3 regions of the Paenibacillus sp. FSL R5-0749 genome follow, and region 2 is predicted to be linked to each of the others. Evidence: predicted binding sites of a transcription regulator. Region 2 holds the regulator's gene; each other region holds the start of a gene.
The links. Region 2 encodes Rex, which represses fermentation and respiration genes when NADH is low (regulators of the CRP and FNR family bind a similar motif). Its sites were predicted from a motif close to TTGTGAAATATTTCACAA; they were not measured.
Positions count from the first base shown of each region.

Region 1: the regulator Rex is predicted to act here: its motif matches at 3,975-3,992, upstream of nirB (nitrite reductase large subunit NirB).
Region 3: the regulator Rex is predicted to act here: its motif matches at 2,506-2,523, upstream of MKY85_RS27630 (formate/nitrite transporter family protein).

Region 1 covers NZ_CP152005.1:4,819,351-4,826,445, reverse strand. Annotated here, with positions in the region: gene MKY85_RS21580 (formate/nitrite transporter family protein) at 239-1,021, opposite strand; gene nirD (nitrite reductase small subunit NirD) at 1,071-1,397, opposite strand; gene nirB (nitrite reductase large subunit NirB) at 1,456-3,885, opposite strand; gene MKY85_RS21565 (metal-dependent hydrolase) at 4,162-4,869, shown strand; gene MKY85_RS21560 (hypothetical protein) at 5,110-5,433, opposite strand; gene MKY85_RS21555 (M42 family metallopeptidase) at 5,613-6,686, opposite strand.
Region 2 covers NZ_CP152005.1:4,253,733-4,260,827, reverse strand. Annotated here, with positions in the region: gene dinG (ATP-dependent DNA helicase DinG) at 1-835, shown strand, start outside; gene MKY85_RS18860 (redox-sensing transcriptional repressor Rex) at 1,055-1,708, shown strand; gene MKY85_RS18855 (amidohydrolase) at 1,695-2,999, shown strand; gene MKY85_RS18850 (DUF5590 domain-containing protein) at 3,039-3,569, shown strand; gene MKY85_RS18845 (hypothetical protein) at 3,870-4,397, shown strand; gene MKY85_RS18840 (AAA family ATPase) at 4,390-5,892, shown strand; gene MKY85_RS18835 (3-hydroxyacyl-CoA dehydrogenase NAD-binding domain-containing protein) at 6,026-6,898, shown strand; gene MKY85_RS18830 (acetate kinase) at 6,895-7,095, shown strand, end outside.
Region 3 covers NZ_CP152005.1:6,179,309-6,186,403, forward strand. Annotated here, with positions in the region: gene MKY85_RS27625 (molybdopterin oxidoreductase family protein) at 1-1,106, opposite strand, end outside; gene MKY85_RS27630 (formate/nitrite transporter family protein) at 1,547-2,398, opposite strand; gene MKY85_RS27635 (S-layer homology domain-containing protein) at 2,781-7,095, shown strand, end outside.

The DNA.
Region 1 (7,095 bases), 570 kb from region 2:
ATCATCCTTTGCTTGATTGAGTATAAGTGTGAGTATCCATCGACTATACACCAGTTATGTCAACTGTGGATTAAAGCGGATAGCGACGAAGGTAAAATGCAGTTTTAATTATTTTATAGAAGGACGAGAGCATGAAAGGGGAACCATACGAGAGAGTACGCAGCTTATCGATAAATCTTAAAAGCCACGATGTGACTGAACGTAAGTTCGGCATCCATCGTGGCAGTTGAATGAAGAATTATGATTTTTTACGTACCGGTGAAGTATACCAGTAAGCCATTCCGACAAAGAGGGCGCCGCCGATGATATTACCAAGCGTTACCGGAATCATGTTGTGGAACCAGCCTGCCAGTGTAATGGTATCCGGGTGGTTTGGCAACAGCCAGGACAGGGAAAGCAAAGTCATATTGGCCACACTGTGCTCATACCCACTTGCAATAAAGGCGTACAGACACCACCAGATAAGCGCAATTTTGGCGATATCCTCTTTTGTGCGAGCAGCCATCCAGATCGCCAGACAGACCAGCCAGTTACAGAGAATGCCGCGGAAGAACAACTCCGATACGGGAGCGGCCATCTTTTTGGCTGAAGCGACGAATAACAGATGTTCGGGCGCAGCCGTTTTGAACAGGCCGCTGCCTACAATAAGCAGGCTGAGCAGGATCGCACCTAACAAGTTGCCGAGGAAGACGAGTCCCCAGTTTTTCAGTGTATCTTTAACTGTGGTCCGGCCCGCGAGTGTGCTCATGGTGAAAAACATGTTGTTACCTGTAAACAGTTCTGATCCGGCAAAAATGACTAACGTGAGCGCGAGTCCGAAGGACATGCCCATCAACATGGTTTGCAGTGGTGACTGTGCTGCAAGGAGCGGAGCACCGATACTGAAGATCAGCACGATGCCAAGTCCTACATAGGCACCCGCCATTAAGGCGGCAACCATGTAGCGTGAAAGGTTGGAGTTCATCTGATCCCTTTTTTTAACTGCAGCTTCAATAATTCCCTCAACACTTGGTTTATACATTACGGTTTCCCCCATTATTTTGCATCAATCTATGAACGTTTCAATGGAGCTATATCTCAATCCAGACCTGGCCGTTCTCTACCTTCACCGGATACATCTGCACTTGACCATTGTCCGGTGCTTGCACAACACCGGTAGTGAGGTCGATTTTCCAATCATACAGCGGATCGTACAGATAATGTCCTGACACGATGCCTTCTGCCAGTGGACCACCTTTGGGGTGGGGGTTGTGATTATCCGCAGCGAAGATCGTACCATCCGATGCACGAAAGACAGCAAGCTGACGGTTCTGAATCTCAACGACTCTTCCGATTCGCGGCAGGAATTCTTCAACTACTCCGGCAGGGAAGTAGGTGGCTGATTGTTTTGTCGTCATCTTAAACCACTCCTTTTATCTATTTAACGTTCTGATCGTGTTGATCATGCGGGATTGCTTATGGACGAGCCGATACTTCGATGCCGTGGAACATTTTGTTTTGGCCTTCCTCATTGCGAATCGCTTTTTGCCAAGGTTCTTCTACATGTTCAAGTGCGAATTCAATCCGCTCCATCAATGCTTTACGTTCTTCGAGATTATCGACGACAACCGAACGAATATGCTCCAGACCCATGCGTTCCACCCACTCCGAAGTCCGTTCCAGATAGTTACCTGTCTCGCGGTAATATTGCATGATAGCTCCGCACAGTTCAATCAACTCTTCATCTGTTTTCACTTTGCATAGGGAATCAGCCAGTCTTGCTTTAATACCGCCGTTACCACCGATGAATATTTCCCAGCCGCCGTCGTTACCAACGATACCAATATCTTTGGTACATGCCTCTGCACAGTTCCGTGGACAGCCATTGACAGCGTATTTGAACTTGGCAGGCAGATCCAGACGTTCGAATTTCCGTTCAATGCGAGCACCCATCGCCATGGAATCCTGTGTACCGAATCGGCAGAATTGGGAGCCGACACATGTTTTGACCGTGCGCAGCGATTTGGCGTATGCATAACCTGAAGGCATATCCAGTTCAGCCCAGACTTTGGTCAGATCTTCTTTTTTGACACCAATCAAGTCGAGACGCTGACCCCCGGTAACTTTAACTGCTTTCACATCATATTTGACTGAAACGTCAGCAATGCGTTTGAGATCCGCTGGTGTAGTCACCCCGCCATACATCCGCGGTACGACCGTATACGTTCCATCCTTTTGAATATTGGCGTTCATGCGTTCGTTGACAAAACGGGATTCCTTCTCGTCTTCATGCGTGTCCGGTGCAATCATGCCAAGATAATAGTTGATTGCCGGGCGACATTTGGAACAACCTTCAGGCTGACTCCATCCGAGTACATTCATGACTTCTTTGGTCGTTTGTAATCCCTTTGCACGAATCTCGGCTACAATCTCATCCCGTCCCATGGAAGTACATCCACATATGCCTTGTTTGGCTCCACTGCTGAAGTTATCACCAAGTACATATTGCAGAATCTGTTCCACAACCGGTTTACATCCACCGCAAGAGCGTGTTGCACCCGTACAGGCTTTGATTTCATCTACAGTAGTGAGGCCCTGGTTGGTAATGACATCAACAATCGTTCCTTTAGTGACCCCGTTACATCCGCAGACGATTTCGTCTTCCGGCATCGTTTCAACAGAGGTTGTTTTCTTATGACCGCCGCAGCCTGTACCCATGAGTGAGCTATACAGTTCTTCAGTCATTTCAGTCTGATGTTTAATTAACTTCTGCAATTCGGCAGAATCCGTAATGTCACCGAATAGAACAGCACCAACCATTTTATTATCGCGGAGCAGAATTTTTTTGTAGGTCCGTTTCCAGTCGTCTTTATGCGAAATGACGGTGTGCTCCGGACTGTCGATGAATTCACCAGTTGAAAAGACGTCCACACCCGAAATTTTCAATTTCGTTGATACTACAGAGCCTTCATACGGAGCGGTCTCCACACCGCAGATATGTTTCGCGAGAATCATGCCTTGCTCGAACAATGGGGCAACGAGGCCGTAACATACCCCTCTGTGCTCTGTACATTCCCCAACCGAATAGACATTCTCAAGTGAAGTCTGCATGTAGTCATTCACAACAATACCCCGGTTCACTTCCATACCGCTTTCACGGGCTACAGCTGTATTCGGTTTGATCCCTACAGCCATGACCACAAAGTCAACATTCAGCACGGAATCATCGGCAAAACGAATGCCTTCAACCCGTTCACCGCCAAGCAGTTCGGAAGTCTGTGCGCCCATTTTGAACCGAATTCCTTGACGTTCCAGTTCGGCCTTCAACATGGCTGAAGCTTGCGGATCAAGCTGACGCTCCATCAGATCTTCCATCAGATGTACTACGGTAACCTCCATGCCAAGTTGTACCAGACCTTTGGCCGCTTCAAGACCCAGCAGTCCGCCCCCGATCACGGCCGCTCGTTTGTACTGTTTAGCAGCGTCGAGCATGACGTTACAATCGGCGATATCACGGAAACCAACGACACCTTCTTTGTCATGCCCCGGTACGGGGAGAATGAAGGAGTTGGAGCCTGTTGCAATGATAATTTTGTCATAAGGAAAGCGAGTTCCATCCTCCGTAATGACCTCAAGTGTATCCGAATCAATTCGGGCTACAGTTGTTCCAGTATGGAGTGTAATACCATAATCTTCATACCAGTGGAGATCATTCAGCACGATGTCATCCAGTGTTTTACTGCCTTCCAGTACATATGACAACATAATGCGGTTGTAGTTAGGATAGGGCTCTGTGCCAAAAACGGTAATATCAAATCGCGTAGTTAATTTCAAAATTTGTTCGACGGTACTGATTCCTGCCATACCGTTACCAATGATAACGAGTTTCTCTTTTTTTCCGTTCATGTGTGTATGCCTCCTTGAATAGACGCTGTACATTACCTGCAATTTTAGTGGTTTATATTTGAAATTATACAAGGTGTTGACGATAATTTATGTGATTTAATTCACTAATAAAGATAGAAGAGTCATAAATTTAATAGTGTGAGCCCCATCACAGAAAGTGATATTTATTTTTATATAAATAAGAAATACGAACTATTGTTCTTGTTTTGGTTTCGTTGTACTATCAAAAGTGGGCTATGTATGTTCCCTATTTCTTCGAAAGGACGTTTTTGCATCATGATGGGAAGATCCCACCTGATTATCGGGACAGGCGTTTCGCTATCTGTACTTCAGTTGGCTGGTATGCCGGTGACTGCACCCGCAGTTACGGTTGCTCTGATTGGTTCGTTATTGCCTGACATCGATGAGCCGAATTCGCTGCTGGTATCGAGAGCCTTGCCTAACAGTCTCATCAGGCTGTTACAGACCGTTCTTTTGCCGACAGCTGTGTTTGTGTACTTCTATGTTCATGCCAAACCATGGAACCTGCTGCTTGCAATTCTCATTGCACTCGTGTCATTCCTGCCTTCGCGTTCTCTTCGCAAAGTGTTGATGTTCACCATTGGACTCGGCCTGGTGTTCTACGGCCACGCATTTGCTCCGTGGAATCTGATTGCAGGCAGCCTGCTTATGCTGTGCACCACACTAACGCATAGGGGATTAACGCATACCTTGTATGGAACTGCGGTCTGGGCTGGTTTACTTTACAGCACCTCGCAACAGCAGGGGCCGGAAATCTGGGTAGCGGGAGGCACAGCGTACGCGATGCACTTGTTGGCCGATTCATTAACCAATCGTGGCATTCGTCCGTTACCACCGCTCAAGTGGCGCATACGAGCCAACCTGATGAGTACAGGAACCAAACATGGAGCCGTTGTAGAGAATGTCTGCATTGTGCTTACCCTTATTTTGGCGTGGTTTGCGTTCTCGCCATTATTTCTGTAATGATACATAAAATGCCAGTCCGGTGAATCGGATTGGCATTTTGATGTGTTCATTTTCTCCAGATGCTGCGATTTTTACTGTTAGGACTTACGAAGATCAGGTTGAAGTAGGTGAGCCAGTGAGTGTTCCGATGTCAGTAGAGCCATAAACAAATAAAACAACAAGAATAAGCACAATTAACAGTTCGGCAAACCCGGTTCCGTCAAACTCGGACATGATGTCCACCTCATTTCTTGGCGATTAGGAATTGATCCTCTGTTGAAATGCCTGTATAACATCATTCAGCGTCATATCGCCGCCGGTTTCATCCAGGAATTGTACCAGTTTGTCTGAATTGGAGGGTGTGACCTTTTGAAGTGTTTTATATTGACCAACCAATTCCACAACCAATGTAGCCTCACGAAACAACGTGACAGCATCCACTCTCAACTTTCCGCTCACCAATAGCGCTGCTACAATCAATTCGAGATTTTTTCCCTTGAGGTTTCCATTAAGGAGGGTATTAGCAGCGTTTGGTTTTTTGTTAGAACCTTTATTCGATTTTCCGTTTCTTCCCACTGCCATAACAGGTCCCCCACTGGTTGGTGTTTGGTTATTGATCTTCCATTATCGTATATCTTATGTGGCATTCTCCATAATGTTCGACCTATTAATCTAGTTGATTAAACCAAAAAAGAGACATCCCGGTCTGACGGGACATCTCTTTCAGGCATAATTATTTAAGTGTTTTCCATGTAACTGAACTACGCTTTATCAATAATGGTATTCATCGTTGTCCGATCAAGACCTTTAACGAGTTTTATAATCAATTCTTTGGCCGCATCGTAGTCATCCGTATGAATGATGGAAGAAGAGGTATGGATATAACGTGCACAGATCCCAATCACTGTTGAGGGCACACCAATGCCGCTCAGGTGAACTTGGCCTGCATCAGTACCGCCTGGTGAGATGAAATACTGCATTTTGATCTGATTCGATGAAGCCGTATCTTGAACATATTCCACCATTCCGCGATGAGTGAACATACCCGGGTCAAAAATACGAAGTAATGCTCCTTCTCCAATATGTCCAAATGACTGTTTGTCACCTGTCATATCATTCGCCGCGCTACAGTCAAGTGCGAAGAAGATATCAGGCTGAATCAGATTGGCCGCCGTACGTGCACCGCGAAGCCCCAGTTCTTCCTGAACCGTTGCACCAGCATAAAGTGTGTTTGGCAGTTTTTCCTTGTGTAACGCTTCAACCAGTTCAAGTGCAAGACCTACGCCGTAACGATTATCCCACGCTTTGGCCATGATTTTTTTCGGGTTCGCCATCGGCGTGAATTCACAGATTGGCACAATCTGCATCCCTGGATGAATGCCCCAGGATTCTGCTTCGGCACGGTTGTCTGCTCCAATATCGAGATACATGGAATTCAGATCAACAGGTTTGTTCCGCTGGGACTCGTCCAGCAAGTGTGTAGGTGTGGAACCTACAACTCCGGTAATCCGACGATCAGGTGTGATGATTTCCAATCGTTGAGAAAGTACAGCCTGACTCCACCATCCACCCAGTGGACGGAATTTGATCATACCTGTTTCGGTAATGCCCGTAGTCATGAAACCAACTTCGTCAAAGTGTCCGGCAACCATAACTTTAGGACCGGATTCCTCTCCCCGTAAAACACCAAATAGACTCCCTAGGCGATCCTGGACGAACTCATCCGTATAAGCGGAAAGCTGCTCTTTCATCCAGCCGCGAAGCTCACGTTCAAAACCGGATGCGGAGGGAAACTCCGTCAACGTGCGAAACATATCCATCGTTTTTTCATTCATGTGTCAACAACTCCTCTGTTGGTATGTATTTCAGGTCACAGTAGAACGGCTACCCGCCTGTTGTCCTTTTAGATGTAGTTCAAAATCAGACTTTTTTGAACACGCATCTGATTATGCGGAGGACTTGTTATTTAACCACTGGTCACATTACAGTATGAACCTTGCGCAAGTGATTGTCCATGTTTATGTCACGTATTTAAGGCATGTTTTGGGCGCTTGTCTTACCCATGTTTCATGATTTTATCCGCGGTAGCCGCAGACCTGGAGCTACTTCAATGAATATGAATATACAGAGGGGATGTCATCATTTTGTGAAGTTTTTATACTCAATATTTCCTTGTCTCATACAGGAAGGAGCTAACTATCCAATGAAGCCTCCGGAAGAGGGCACGGAAAAAGTACTGTTCAT
Region 2 (7,095 bases):
GAAGGATTTGTTCTTTGATAAAAAGAAAAGTGTTGTGCTTACATCGGCTACGCTCTCTGTAGATAAGTCATTCCAGTTCATGATTGAGCAGCTTGGCTTACAGGAAGCCTCTGAAAATAATCGGCTGTTAACGTCGATGCTGCCATCACCTTTTAATTATCGCGATCAGGCACTTCTAGTGATTCCGCGTGATTTCCCGAGTGTGAAAGGCAGTGTGGGTGATGCGCACTTTGTCAATATGCTGGTGCAATCACTCGCAGAGACCGCAATTGCCACCCGTGGACGCATGATGGTTCTGTTTACTTCATACAAGATGCTGCGCCAGGTCTATGATCCGCTGAAGGAGGCACTGTCAGGTAACGACATCTCGTTGTTGGGCCAAGGTGTGGACAGTGGAAGCCGCTCCAAGCTGACTCGCAGGTTCCAAGATGCCAAAGCTACGGTACTTCTGGGTACAAGCAGCTTCTGGGAGGGTGTAGATATCCCGGGAGAAGCCCTGACCTGTCTCGCTATTGTGCGCCTGCCTTTCCAGCCGCCGAATCATCCGTTGGTGGAAGCCAAGAGTGAATTGCTCCAGGAGCAAAAGAAAAATCCATTCATGAAACTGTCTGTGCCGCAAGCGGTCATTCGTTTCAAGCAAGGATTTGGCCGATTGGTGCGAACAGCGAAGGACAGAGGTATTGTCATTGTTTATGATACACGTGTGATCGAAGCGTACTATGGCAAATTCTTTTTATATTCATTACCTGGTCCCAAAATGGAGCATATGCTCACGGAGCAGATGGTTCCCCGAATTACCGAGTGGCTAGAAAAACCTGTTAATGAACAAGGATAATGGTTAACTTTGTTCGTTATATCATTGCATGACACTATCGTTTGGCGTTAAACTTTATTAGATATTTCCGTATCCGATTAAAGCAGTTGCACGTAAGAACTTATAACCTAAATTACAAAGAGCATTCTGTATAAAATGTCACGTCTATCTTTGAGTTTATACAGAATGCTCATCTTTTCATCTACTATTTTATCGTGGCATTGGTAAGGGGGAGCAAGAATGAAATCGGATAAAATTTCGGAAGCGGTGGTACGACGTCTGCCTGTATACTTGCGCTATTTGAACGAGTTGCATCAGCGTGAGGTGGCTACTGTTTCTTCTCAAGAGCTTGGACAGAGGCTGGATCTGAATCCGGCCCAAATTCGAAAAGACCTGGCTTACTTCGGTGATTTTGGTCGTAAAGGGATCGGGTATGATGTATCCTATTTGATCGAGAAAATTCGTCACATTCTCAAAATTGATCAGCAAATTAATGTAGCTCTGGTAGGTGCGGGTAACCTCGGACAGGCCTTGTCCAACTACAACGCATATCTGAAAGACAACATGAAGATTGTTGCTGTATTCGATGCATATGGACCGAAGATTGGTAGTCAAATCAACAGTTTGACGGTAAAACCAATGAATGAATTGACGGAAGCGGTTAAGACGGATAACATCCGCATCGGGATTATTACAGTTCCGGATACGGAAGCTCAAAATGTAGCCGATCAACTTATTGAATCGGGAATCGAAGCGATTCTTAATTTTGCACCAACCATTCTAAAAACACCGCCACATATCCGCATTCACCATGCTGACTTTACAACGGATCTGCTTAGTTTGGCCTATTACTTGGAGACTGGAAAGGACGACGAGGAAGATGACAACAAATAGATGGGTAATTCACAACGGCAAATTTGCCGTTAATGAAGGCACGACATGGAACGTGGTTCATGGATACATGGTTGTCGAGAATGACAAGATTGTGCATATTGGTGAGACATTGCCGGATGGAGACGAAAATTGTACCAAAGTGGATGGAAAAGGATTGTTCTTCCTGCCGGGTCTGATCAATACGCATGGTCATGCAGCGATGTCGTTGCTCAGAGGACACGGGGACGATCTTGCGTTACAAGTATGGTTGCAGGAAAAAATGTGGCCGATGGAAGCAAAAATGACTTCACAAGACGTATATTGGGGAACTTCGCTATCCGTGCTTGAAATGTTGAAAGGCGGAACTACAGCTTTCCTGGATATGTATGATCACATGGATCAGGTTGCCAAAGTTGTGGAACAATCCGGCGTTAGAGCAGCACTGGCACGTGGTGTAATCGGGTTGTGCTCGGAAGAAGAGCAATTGCGGAAGCTGGAGGAGTCGGCAGCGTTTGCGCGTGAGTGGAATGGACAGGCAGATGGCCGCATCACAACCGTAATCTCGCCACACGCACCATATACATGCCCTCCTGACTACATAGAGAAGCTTGTACAGGTCGCAAATGATCTTAACCTTCCTCTGCATACACATATGTCGGAAACGCTTCGTGAAGTGGAGCAGAACGTTACAGACTATGGACTGCGTCCTGTGGCACATCTGGAGAAACTGGGCTTTTTCTCCCGTCCATCCCTGGTAGCACATGCGGTGCATCTAAATGATGAAGAGATTGAAATTTTGGCCCGCCATGATGTGGCTGTATCGCATAACCCGGGAAGTAACCTGAAACTCGCTTCCGGTGTTGCGCGGGTACCTGCGTTACTGAAAGCGGGAGTTACCGTATCACTCGGAACCGACGGACCGGCAAGCAACAACAACCTGGATATGTTTGAAGAAATGAGACTGGCTGCATTGATCCACAAAGGTGTGTCTGGTGATCCGACTGCCGTGCCAGCGGGCGAAGCGTTACTACTCGGAACTTCGTATGGTGCTAAATCCATCTTCCTGAACAATACCGGAGCGCTTCAGGTAGGCATGAAGGCTGATTTCATCGCCTTGGACATTGAACAGGCACACTTCTACCCACATACAGACCTGATCTCGCATACGATCTATTCAGCCTCTGCCAAAGATGTGGAGCACGTATGGGTAGATGGGAAACAAGTGGTTAAACATGGCGAATGTCTGACGCTGGATGAAGAGCGCATTTTGCGTGAGTCTCAATTGGCATTTGATGGTTTGCTTGCTCGTTAATTGCATTGCGGAGCATCATAAGGAAAGGAAGTTCGGCTTTTGAAGAAAAAAAAGAAGTGGATATGGATTTCGCTGCTTGCACTGGTTCTGATTCTGTTTGGACTTCAGCGTTATTACGTGTATGTCACACAGGACCAGCGTAAGGAAGAAGCGCTCGCCATACAGGCAGCACAGGAGCAACTGGGCATTACATCTTATGATGAATTGCGTAAGTACATCTGGGGAGATAAAGAAGGCTCTGACAACATCTACTGGACCCTGCTCGGCAAAAACAAGGATAACCAGGATGTTATGGTCTGGGTTAAATTCGATGCAAACAATCAACCTGCTACAGGTGCTAACGCTATACACAGTGAACTGCTGCAGAATGGCATGTCCGAAGCACAGATACGCAATCGCTTTAGTTCCGAAGTTCCAGCCGGTGAGATTAAACGAATCATGCCCGGAGTTGTGAATGGAATATATGTGTGGCAAGTGTATTATAAAGACGGTACGCATAACCACTATCGGTTTTATCGTTTTAGCAATGGAGAACAGGTAGACTTGGTTTACACACTCCCGAACAGCTAGAACAAATAGAGTAACTTAGCTAGAGAATCATAGAAGTGAAAGAACCGGCAGACGGATATCCGACTGAACCGGTTCTTTGTGTTGCCTGTGAACAGTTTTGATTTAAATAGTTAAAATTAATAATTTATTCATATTTTCGCCTTCGAAATTGTATATACGATGTGATATACTCAGTTATGTACTCAAAGTTACATTCATAACAAATAAACCTGTCGAAATTCTCGCAGGAGTCAATGTGCACATATTCGTATATACCAATAGGCCAGTAAGTTAGGCCAAAATCTGGGAGGGGTAATTCACTTGAAGCTAAAAGTATTGCCTATTGCTTTAACTGCCGTCATTTCAGCCGTTGTGTTGTTTGGAGGTTGGTTTGTGTATCGTCAGGTGGCTCTGCAGAATCCGATTGAAAAGATGGTTACCCAGTACGATGGAGTCAATGACGTTCAATTAACTATTAACCGCAATGACGTACAATTGAAACTGGATCTGCAACCTGATGTTGATTTGGGCAGACTGGTACAATATATTCACAAAGAAGGACAGACCTTGATTGGAACTCGCTCATTAAAGTTGGATGTTGTAGATCATTCCAGTGAAGCACTGGAAAGCTGGTGGGGTGATGCGATGTTTACCGTAGCTCAGGCGATGGAGAACAAACAGTACACCGAGATCACACCAACATTGTCCAAGATGGCTACGAATGGAATAAAGGTAAATACAGCGATGGATGACAACAATGTATATGTTAGTCTCAGAGATGGAGATGCCAGCAAGTTTATTATTCTGCCGCGTGTGCCCGGTCAGATAGGAGTGTGGCCTAATGCCTAAGTGGACCAAAGAAATTGCCATTGGATTTGTCCCCGTGTTGATTATTTTTCTTGCTTTTACTGGTGTTAATATTGTTCCGATTCTAATTGCAGCGGTGTTTGTTGGAGCTTTGTTGTTCATGATGCAAATGCGTGGCGGGATTACCGTAGGCGCTGCACAGGAGCGTAAACGGAAGAAAAAAGGTCCTTCCAAGCTTACTTTTGAAGAAATTGGTGGTCAGGACAGTGCCAAGCAAGAATTGCGTGAAGCACTGGACTTTCTCATCAAACATGAAGAAATTCGCAAGTTCGGGATTCGCCCGTTAAAAGGGATCTTGCTGACAGGCCCTCCAGGGACAGGGAAAACGTTGATGGCCAAAGCGGCTGCGCATTACACCGATTCTGTTTTCGTTGCTGCATCGGGCAGTGAGTTTGTGGAAATGTATGTTGGTGTTGGTGCCAGCAGAATTCGGGATTTGTTCAAGGATGCGAGAACCCGTGCCACCAAGGAAAATAAAGAAAATGCTATTATATTTATCGATGAGATCGATGTCATCGGGGGGAAACGTGAAGGTGGACAACAGCGGGAGTATGATCAGACGCTGAACCAGCTCTTGACGGAAATGGATGGAATTTATTCTTCCGATACCCCAAGAATACTGGTTATTGCTGCAACAAACCGCAAGGAAATGCTGGATAGCGCCCTGACACGTCCAGGACGTTTTGACCGCCACATTCAAGTGGACTTGCCTGACAAGAAGGGTAGAAAGCATATTCTGGAATTGCATGCGGTGAATAAACCTCTGATGAAGGAAGTGAATCTGGAGAAGACTGCGGAAGAATCGTATGGTTTCTCCGGTGCGCAGCTTGAAAGTGTGATGAATGAAGCAGCGATATATGCCATGCGGGATGGGCTGTTACACATAGAACAACGGCACTTGTCTCTGGCTATTGATAAAGTTATGATGGGCGAGAAAACAGACCGTGAGTCCAGTGTGGAAGAGAAGAAAAGGGTTGCCATTCATGAATTGGGACACGCCATTATGGCTGAACTTGTTCGTCCGGGCAGTGTAAGCCAGGTGGCACTCAGTCCGCGTGGACAGGCGCTGGGATATGTGCGTCATAACCCGCAACAGGAACAGTTCCTTTATACGAAGCGTTTTCTTGAAGAGCAGATCATGATTGCACTTGGAGGAGCTGCTGCAGAGGAAATGTATTACGGTGGGCGTTCTACGGGTTCGCGCAATGACTTTGATCAAGCAACCAATGTCGTGCAAACGATGATGGCTTCCGGATTGACTTCTCTTGGGATTGTGAACATGGATATGGTTACCACCGAGGAGCTCATGCGAGAGAATAAATTAATATTGCAAGAACTCATGGAACAGACGAAGCGCTTACTTGAAGAGCAACGGACAATTTTCGACAATTCACTCGACATCCTGATTCGAGAGGAAGTTTTGTCCGGCGAACAATTTCGTTGTCAATTTCGTGACAGTGCCCGTTTACCAGCATAATTTCTTTATGCTGGTTATTTTTTTTTACATTTCACTCGTGCTAAGATATTATTATATGTTGGGTCGAAATTTGTAATTTTCGGCGAACAGGGTACAATAGAGAAATAGAGAACCGAAAGGATGGAGCAGAACCATGTTTTTCAAAAAAATAGGAGTTGTCGGCGGCGGTACGATGGGGCAAGGTATTTCCCAAATGCTCGCAGCCAAAGGACTTGATGTGCTTCTCGTGGAGCACACAACACAAAAACTGGATCATGCCTATGACATGATCGAAACGAACCTGGATAAACAACTGGAGAAATGGGCGATTACAAAAGCGGAGAAGAAATTGATTCTTTCCCGTATTACCAAGGTAGCTCATTTAGCTGAACTTGGAACTTGCGATATGGTCATTGAGACGATTTCAGAGGATCTGGATGCGAAAAAAGCAGTATTCAGCCAACTGGACCAAGTTTGCCCAAGCAATGTCATTCTGGCAAGTAATACATCCACGCTGAGTTTGACCGAGCTTGCAAGCTCGACCAAATACCCAGAGCGTGTTATTGGTATGCACTTTATTCACCCGGTATCCCGGGTTGATCTTGTAGAGATTATTCGTGGACTGAAAACGTCGGATTCAACATTCGAAGAGACCAGACGTTTTGTTGAAGAAGTGGCAGATAAAAAAGGAGTCATGATCTATGAATCACCTGGATTCGTAACTTCCCGCTTGATCTGTCTGTTGATTAACGAAGCGTTGCATGTATTACAGGAAGGTGTTGCATCTGCTGAAGATATCGATGATGCAATGCGTATCGGATACAACTTCCAACATGGACCACTCGAAATGGCTGACCGTTTCGGATTGGACTCTGTTGAAGCTGCACTCGAAAGAATGTTCCGTGAATTCGGAGAATTGAAATATCGTCCTTCTACGGTCCTGAAGAAAATGGTGCGTGCAGGACACCTGGGTGTCAAAACAGGCGAAGGATTCTTCAAGTACGACAAGGATGGTGACCGACTGTGAAAGTACTCGTAATTAATGCGGGGAGTTCCTCGCTCAAATATCAACTGTATAATATGACGGACGAATCTGTCCTGGCTAAAGGTCTAGTAGAGCGGATCGGAATGGATTCCTCCATTCTGACACACAAACCGACAGGCCGTGAGGATGTTACAGAAGTTAGTGAGATTCTGGAGCATACAACAGCAATCCGTAAAGTC
Region 3 (7,095 bases), 1.9 Mb from region 2:
AGCATCGCTTCACCAATCCGGTTCATGTTCACCACTCGCGGCTCCGGATTCTGCCGCAGTTCCGGACGTTCCAGCGCATCGCTATTCGTGCTCGCGTAGCTGTTGGTACGCACGGCACCGCCGCCTTGCTTCAGCCATTGCCCTGTAATGGCAGGCAGACAAGCTACGCTACGCACATTCATGCCCCCATTATCATGGTGCTGGAGGCCATTGCCGATGTGAATATGGGCTGCCTGTGCGTTACCATACATTTCGGCCAGCTTCACAATGGTCTCCTCCGGCACACCAGTAATGCGCGCAACGCGTTCAGGGGTGTAACTGCGGACATGATCACGTAGTGCCTCGTGTCCTACCGTATACTCTTGCATAAATGCTTCATCCGTCAGTCCCCGTTCAAACAGCACATGCATCAATCCGAGCGCCAGTGCGCTGTCTGTGCCCGGGTACAGCGGAATAAACCAGTCTCCCCATTGAGCGGTACGATTGCGATGAACGTCGATTACGACGATCTGGGCGCCCTTCTTGCGTGCTTTCTCCGCCAAAACGACCTGGTGCATATTCGTACTGACGATATTGCCGCCCCATACCAGAATAAGATCTGCATGCTCCGTATCTTCTGGCACCGTTCCATGGTTGGCGCCCATCGTATATTTCCAGCCCGTATTTCCGGCGGCATTACAGATCGTCTGCTCCAGCACACTTGCACCTAGTGCATTGAAGAACCGTCGATCCATGCCGTCTACGCCGAGAATGCCCATGTTACCGTAGAAGCTGTAGGGCAGGATGCTCTCCGATCCGTAGGTCTCGGACAATGCAGTGAACTTGGTCGTAATCTCCCTGATTGCTTCATCCCAACTGATTCGTTCGAACTTGCCTTCACCCTTGGCTCCGACACGTCTCATCGGATATTGCAGACGCTCGGGGTGATATACCCGCTCCGTCATATTTCTAACTTTATTACAAATGGCACCCTTGGTTATCGGATGGTCCGGATTGCCTGCCACCTTCACAATTTTGCCGTTCTCTTTATGTAGTAACAGACCACAAGTGTCTGGACAATCGAGCGGGCATACCGCTGCAAATACCCCATTCTCCTGATCGATCATCGTATGGCTCCCCCTCTTCAAAAGCTATCCCTATATCATATCTTCTTCGAGGTTATCACGTAAAGAGAGCAGTATTTTTTTGCTTCATATTCACCGCTATAGCGGCTTCAAAATATTTTTAAAAAAATGTTATGCCAATTGATTCAACTTCAGAATTCAGGGGTAAATTAAAAACAAGGCATTAGGCTAGTGTTTCCCCACTTCCTCCTCATGCCATATCATGGACCACTCCCGAAATTCGCCATGAACAGGTTTCGTTCCCCCGAACCTTTTCATGGCGAATTTATTTTGCGTTAAAATCGAACAAAGACACCACAAAAAAGACTCCGACCTGCTCCTTCACAGCATCTTCGCCATGAAACGGAGCAAGATCAGAATCCTCTTCACTTCTAAGTGATATGAAGCACAAGTTTCGGGTCGTGCATTGTAATGTTATTCCGCTACGCCTGCTTGCTCAACATCACTCTAGCCTCCGTCTCCACAGGCTCAATTGACGTCGCTACCTCTGGTTTCACTTTAGGCTCAGCTTGGCGCAGGTACACCACCCAATAGGCTGCAGCTACAAACAGAGCACCTCCAGTCAGATTCCCAAGCCATACCGGAATGAAATTCATTACATATTGGCCCCACGAATAATGCCCTTCGAAGATTGCCGCCGGGATAAGGAACATATTAGCCACAACGTGCTGGAATCCAATGGCCACAAACGCCATCGTTGGAAACCAAATGCCCAGTACCTTGCCACTCATCGTATCCGATGCATAAGATAGCCACACAGCCAACGCGACCAGCCAGTTACAGCCAATGCCGGAGATAAAAGCCTGCAGGAATCCGTCATGCAACTTGTGACCAGCCATATCCACCACTTTAGCCAGATATACACCCTCTCCAGTCAGACCAAGCACATGTCCAAACGCGTACGCGACAAACAAAGCTCCAACAAAGTTACCAATCGTCACTAATGTTAGATTTTTCAACATGCTACCTACGGATAACTTTCGAGCAATCGTCGCGAGCGGAACAGCCATCATGTTACCTGTCAGCAGCTCTCCACCACCTATGAGTACTAGCATCAATCCAACCGGGAACACCGCCGCACCGATCAGATTAACCAAGCTTCCCCACTCTGCCGGCGCAGATGCAATCACCCGAATATCCAGTAGAAAACCCAGCGCAATAAAAGCACCTGCCAGAAAACTAAGCACCAGTACAGAAGACACCGGATTTTGAGCCTTCTTCATGCCTGTTTGCGCCGTATATTGTGCAACCTCAAGAGGTGTTTTTGCTGCCATATCATTCATCCTCTCCTTCATTGTTCTTCGTGGAATAAAACACCTAAACTTCTTTGTTGATACGTTGAATGCCATATCTCAATTGTATATGGGTCTAGCACGAAACTTTGTGTAAATTATCACAATGTAATTTAAAAATATGCTTTAAAAGGCGTTGTTTCGTTTCAATGCGGTGGGTATAGAAACTTACATTTATATGAAGGAAATTGTTCAGAAATTGTTCAGAAATTGTTCAGAATCAATTTGTATAATAAACACACATATTTAATTAAATTTTTTGGGGAAGGGCTGGGGTCGGAATCAGTTCCATATTATACACATCATCAAATGATTTTCTGTAGATCATTTCATAGAAAATCAACTGATACTAGGAGGGTTAAACATGTTCAAACAATCTTTACGCTGGAGAACAGTTTTGATGTATGCTTTGATATTCACTCTGGTTCTCCCTAATGTCCTTCTTCCTCAAGCTCATGCCTCCACTAACGGAAATGTGAACATACTATCCGCGGTTAATAACAACGTTGATCGTAATCTGGGAAACGTCGTTTATGCTAACGGGAAATACACTGCAGTGGGTGAAAAGGGACGTATTGTTCAATCCATAGATGGATTAAATTGGGCTGTAGTGAATACAGGAGTTTCTAACGAAAAAACATCATGGAGAAGCATTGTGTATGCAAACAATGTATATGTTGCAGTAGGGGTGGAATCTACTCCTAATAAAGCAAGATTGATCGTTTCGTCTGATGGTGAGACTTGGATTGACAAATCATCGGGAATTAATGGTGACATTTTGCAAAAAGTCGTTTATATTAACGGCAATTTTTATGCTGTTGGTGGAAAATGGCATGCCAGCGACCGAGCGCAAGATGTCGGCATTATTTATTCATCTTCGGATGGAGCAACATGGACGTTATGGAGTACCATGCCAAAAATTTGGCCTTCAAACGGTACTTCTAGCTCAAACTTTTATTTAATGGATATGGCCTATATATCAGGGAAATTTGTTGTCGGTGGTAATGTATTTTCCGGTTATGCATATTCAAGTAACGGAAGTAGTTGGACGAATGGTTTTTTGAATGGTACTTCCTCGTTGGAACGATTCTCGATCTATAATGGAAAGCTATATCTTATTAAAAATTCAACGATTGGTTACTCCAGCACTGATGGAATATCGTTTGTAACTGATCCCTCTTATGACAATACAATGGGTACTGTCAAAGTCGGAGCAACACTTTATCGTTTCGGTCAGGCAGGTAAACTGGACTCATCCACGGATAACGGCGTAAATTGGACTTCGGAGCCCACAGTAACCAATATGATCATCCAATCTGCAGCTTCGAATGGAACGGGTATGGTCCTGGTGACCTCCGCTCCGAATAGCCTCGTTGTTACTGCAGACAAGTCCGAATGGAAAAAAATCACGGGAAATCTTCAGAGCATCGCTTATAACGGTAGCAAATGGGTGGTTGTCGGTGATTCACTTTATGGAAATGATACAACGGATGGAATTATACTGCATTCCACGAGCGACTGGGAGCATTTAAGTACAACCAGCCAGACACTTCCTAAGGAAGGGTTTTCCAAAGTTACTTACGGGAATAACACTTTTGTTGCCATGGGTAAAAGAATCGGGGTATCCACTGATGGTGAACATTGGATACTCAGTGATCTTCCCGCAAGTGTAACGGGTAGAGTGGTAGCGCTGACCTATGGTGCAAGTGGAGGTTTTGTTGCAGTAACGGATAAGGGCGATAGCCTGTCTTCTATTGACGGCACCTTGTGGACGAAAGGTGATAACCTGGGGAGCACCTATGGTATTAATGTGAAGTTTGTAAATGGAGATTATATTGCTTTCGGGGAAAGCGGAGTCTGGCAGGCGGACGCAAGCGGATTACATTGGGAGCCTATAGTCTCACTTAGCAATTATGATGCTCCAAAATATTACCTGTTTAGTGATGTTACCTACGCTAATGGGAAATATGTAGTCACTGGCTCCGATGAACTTGGCAACCCATTTGTCTTGGAGTCAAGCGGAGTTTTGAATAATAGTTCAACGTGGATCAGACATAGCATCGATAATGTCAACGCAGTCGATTTAAAAGCAATCGCTTACGGTGATGGCGTCTATGTAACAGCGGGGATCCTATATGGAAGTACAGATGAATACATTATGTATTCTTCCTCTGATCTGGTGAATTGGACACCTTATGATGAGAATACATTCGGTATAAGTGGTCAGGGACTCAACTCCGTTATTTATCATGATGGAAAGTTCTATATTGTAGGTAATGACAACGCACGGATTGTACTCGGAGATGCTGCACCGAGCAGCAACAACGCGGGTCTAACCAATGTACTTGGACAGACTGACAGTGCTCCAAGGGGCGGAGATGGAACAACATCTGGGACAGCGGTTAGCTGGACAGTTAACGTATCTGACACGACCTCAACACTGGGACTAGCCGATCTTGTACTGGCAGACAATCAAGCCAAGATTGAGTTATTCAGCAACAGTGACTATACCACAGGTGCAGTTACAGGCAACTCAACAATCCCGCTCACCGCAGGTGGAGGTACCACTGCATACATTAAGGTGACGGCAGCCGATAACACAACCGTGAAATATTATGCAGTAACCATAAACCGTACAGCTACAGCTGAAACAACTCCAGTCGCTGTAATTAGCTATATAGATGAGCAATTGACAGGATTTATTCCTAATGCTGCATACTCAATCAATGGAGTTGGTGCTTCCGCGGACGGCTCAGGGCATATCGCTATCGACAATAGTTGGATGGGAACTACGCTGTCCATTGTAAAAACGGGCAATGGCATCTCAACTACAGATAGTTCAGCTCAAACATTGGTCATCCCATCTCGTCCTGCAACTCCAATTGGCATTGGCAAGACCGATGAAACATCAATCGGCGCTCAGGATGGTACAATTACGAATGTCACAGATCAGATGGAATACAAAAAAGATATCAACGGCTCATGGACAGCTATCGCCAACACAACTGTTACAGGACTGGAGCCGAGTATGTACTATGTTCGTACAAAAGCAACCTCCTCTGCATTTACATCACTGGAAACGCCAGTAACCATTGACTCGGCAGCTACTACACCAGAAGCAACACCAGCCGCTGTAATCAACTATGTGGACGAGCAATTGACTGGACTTGTGCCTAATGCAGCATACTCTATCAACGGAGCGGACGTTATTACAGATGGTTCAGGATATATCATCATAGACAACAATTGGATCGGAATCACGTTGTCCATTGTGAAAAGAGGTAATGACACCACCACAACAGACAGTTCCGCTCAAACATTGATCATTCCATCGCGTCCTGCGACTCCAACCGGAATCGACAAGACCGATGAAACCTTTGATGGAGCGAGTGATGGAACAATCACGAATATCACAGATCAAATGGAGTACAAAAAAGACGTCAACGGCGCATGGACAGCTATTGATAACACTACAATTACTAATCTCTCACCAGATCGATATTATGTGCGTACCAAAGCAACCTCTGCTGCGTTTGCATCACTGGAAACACCAGTGACCATTGGCTCGGCGTCTGCTACACCAGAAGCAACACCAGCCGCTGTTATCATCTATGCAGATGAGCAACTGACAGGACTCGTGCCTAACGCTCCATATTCCATCAACGGCGCAAGTGCCGTTGCAGATGGTTCAGGTCAGATCGCGATAAACAACAGCTGGATCGGTACCACGTTGTCTATCGTACAAACAGGTAACGGCACAACAACTACAGATAGCTCAGCTCAAACATTGGTGATTCCATCGCGTCCTGCGGCTCCAACAGATATCGGCAAGACCGATCAAACATTGAGCGGTGCTCATGATGGAACCCTTACGAGTGTAACCGATCAAATGGAATACAAAAAAGACATCAACGGCGCATGGACAGCTATCGCTAACACAACTGTTACAGGATTGGAGCCAAGTACGTATTATGTTCGTACCAAAGCAACCTCTTCTACGTTTGCATCATCAGAAACACCAGTAACTGTAGGTTCCAGTGCATCAATCCCTGCTGCACCGAATGTCACTGCGGATGACCAGAACAACACCATTATCGGGTTGGACACTTCCATGGAATATCAAGTTGATAATGGAGCCTATATCTTGTTTAACGGAAGTAATGCCCCTGACCTCAGCGGTGAACATACAGTTAAGGTGCGAGTAGCTGCAAACCGATCTGTTCCAGCCGGAACGGAAACATCACTTGAGTTCACTGCGAATCTTGCGACCGACCTGATCGTGGTCGCTGTTGATCCTAGCGGGTTAACAAATAACGGCAAAACACTCATTACAGTAACTCCTGCAATTCAGGTTAATGGACACCGCTTTGTTTACAAAAATTTTGGTAGCGGAAATATCAACGTTCCATCTATTGGTGATGTAGCTACAGGCTACGAAAACTGGCCGAACAATGGTTTAATCAACGCAGCAAACGGAGATAAAATCGCTATAGCTGAGGTAGATATCGAAGGCAAGATTGTAAGATTCGGATGGACTTCATCTGCAGTAACGAATGAGCCTGCTCCAGGGACCAGTAATCCTGATGTTCCCGTCGTCTCCCCACCTTCTGGGGGAAGCAACACCACGAATCCGAACACGAATAACGGCAACAATAGTACTAACAATGCAAGCAACGAAG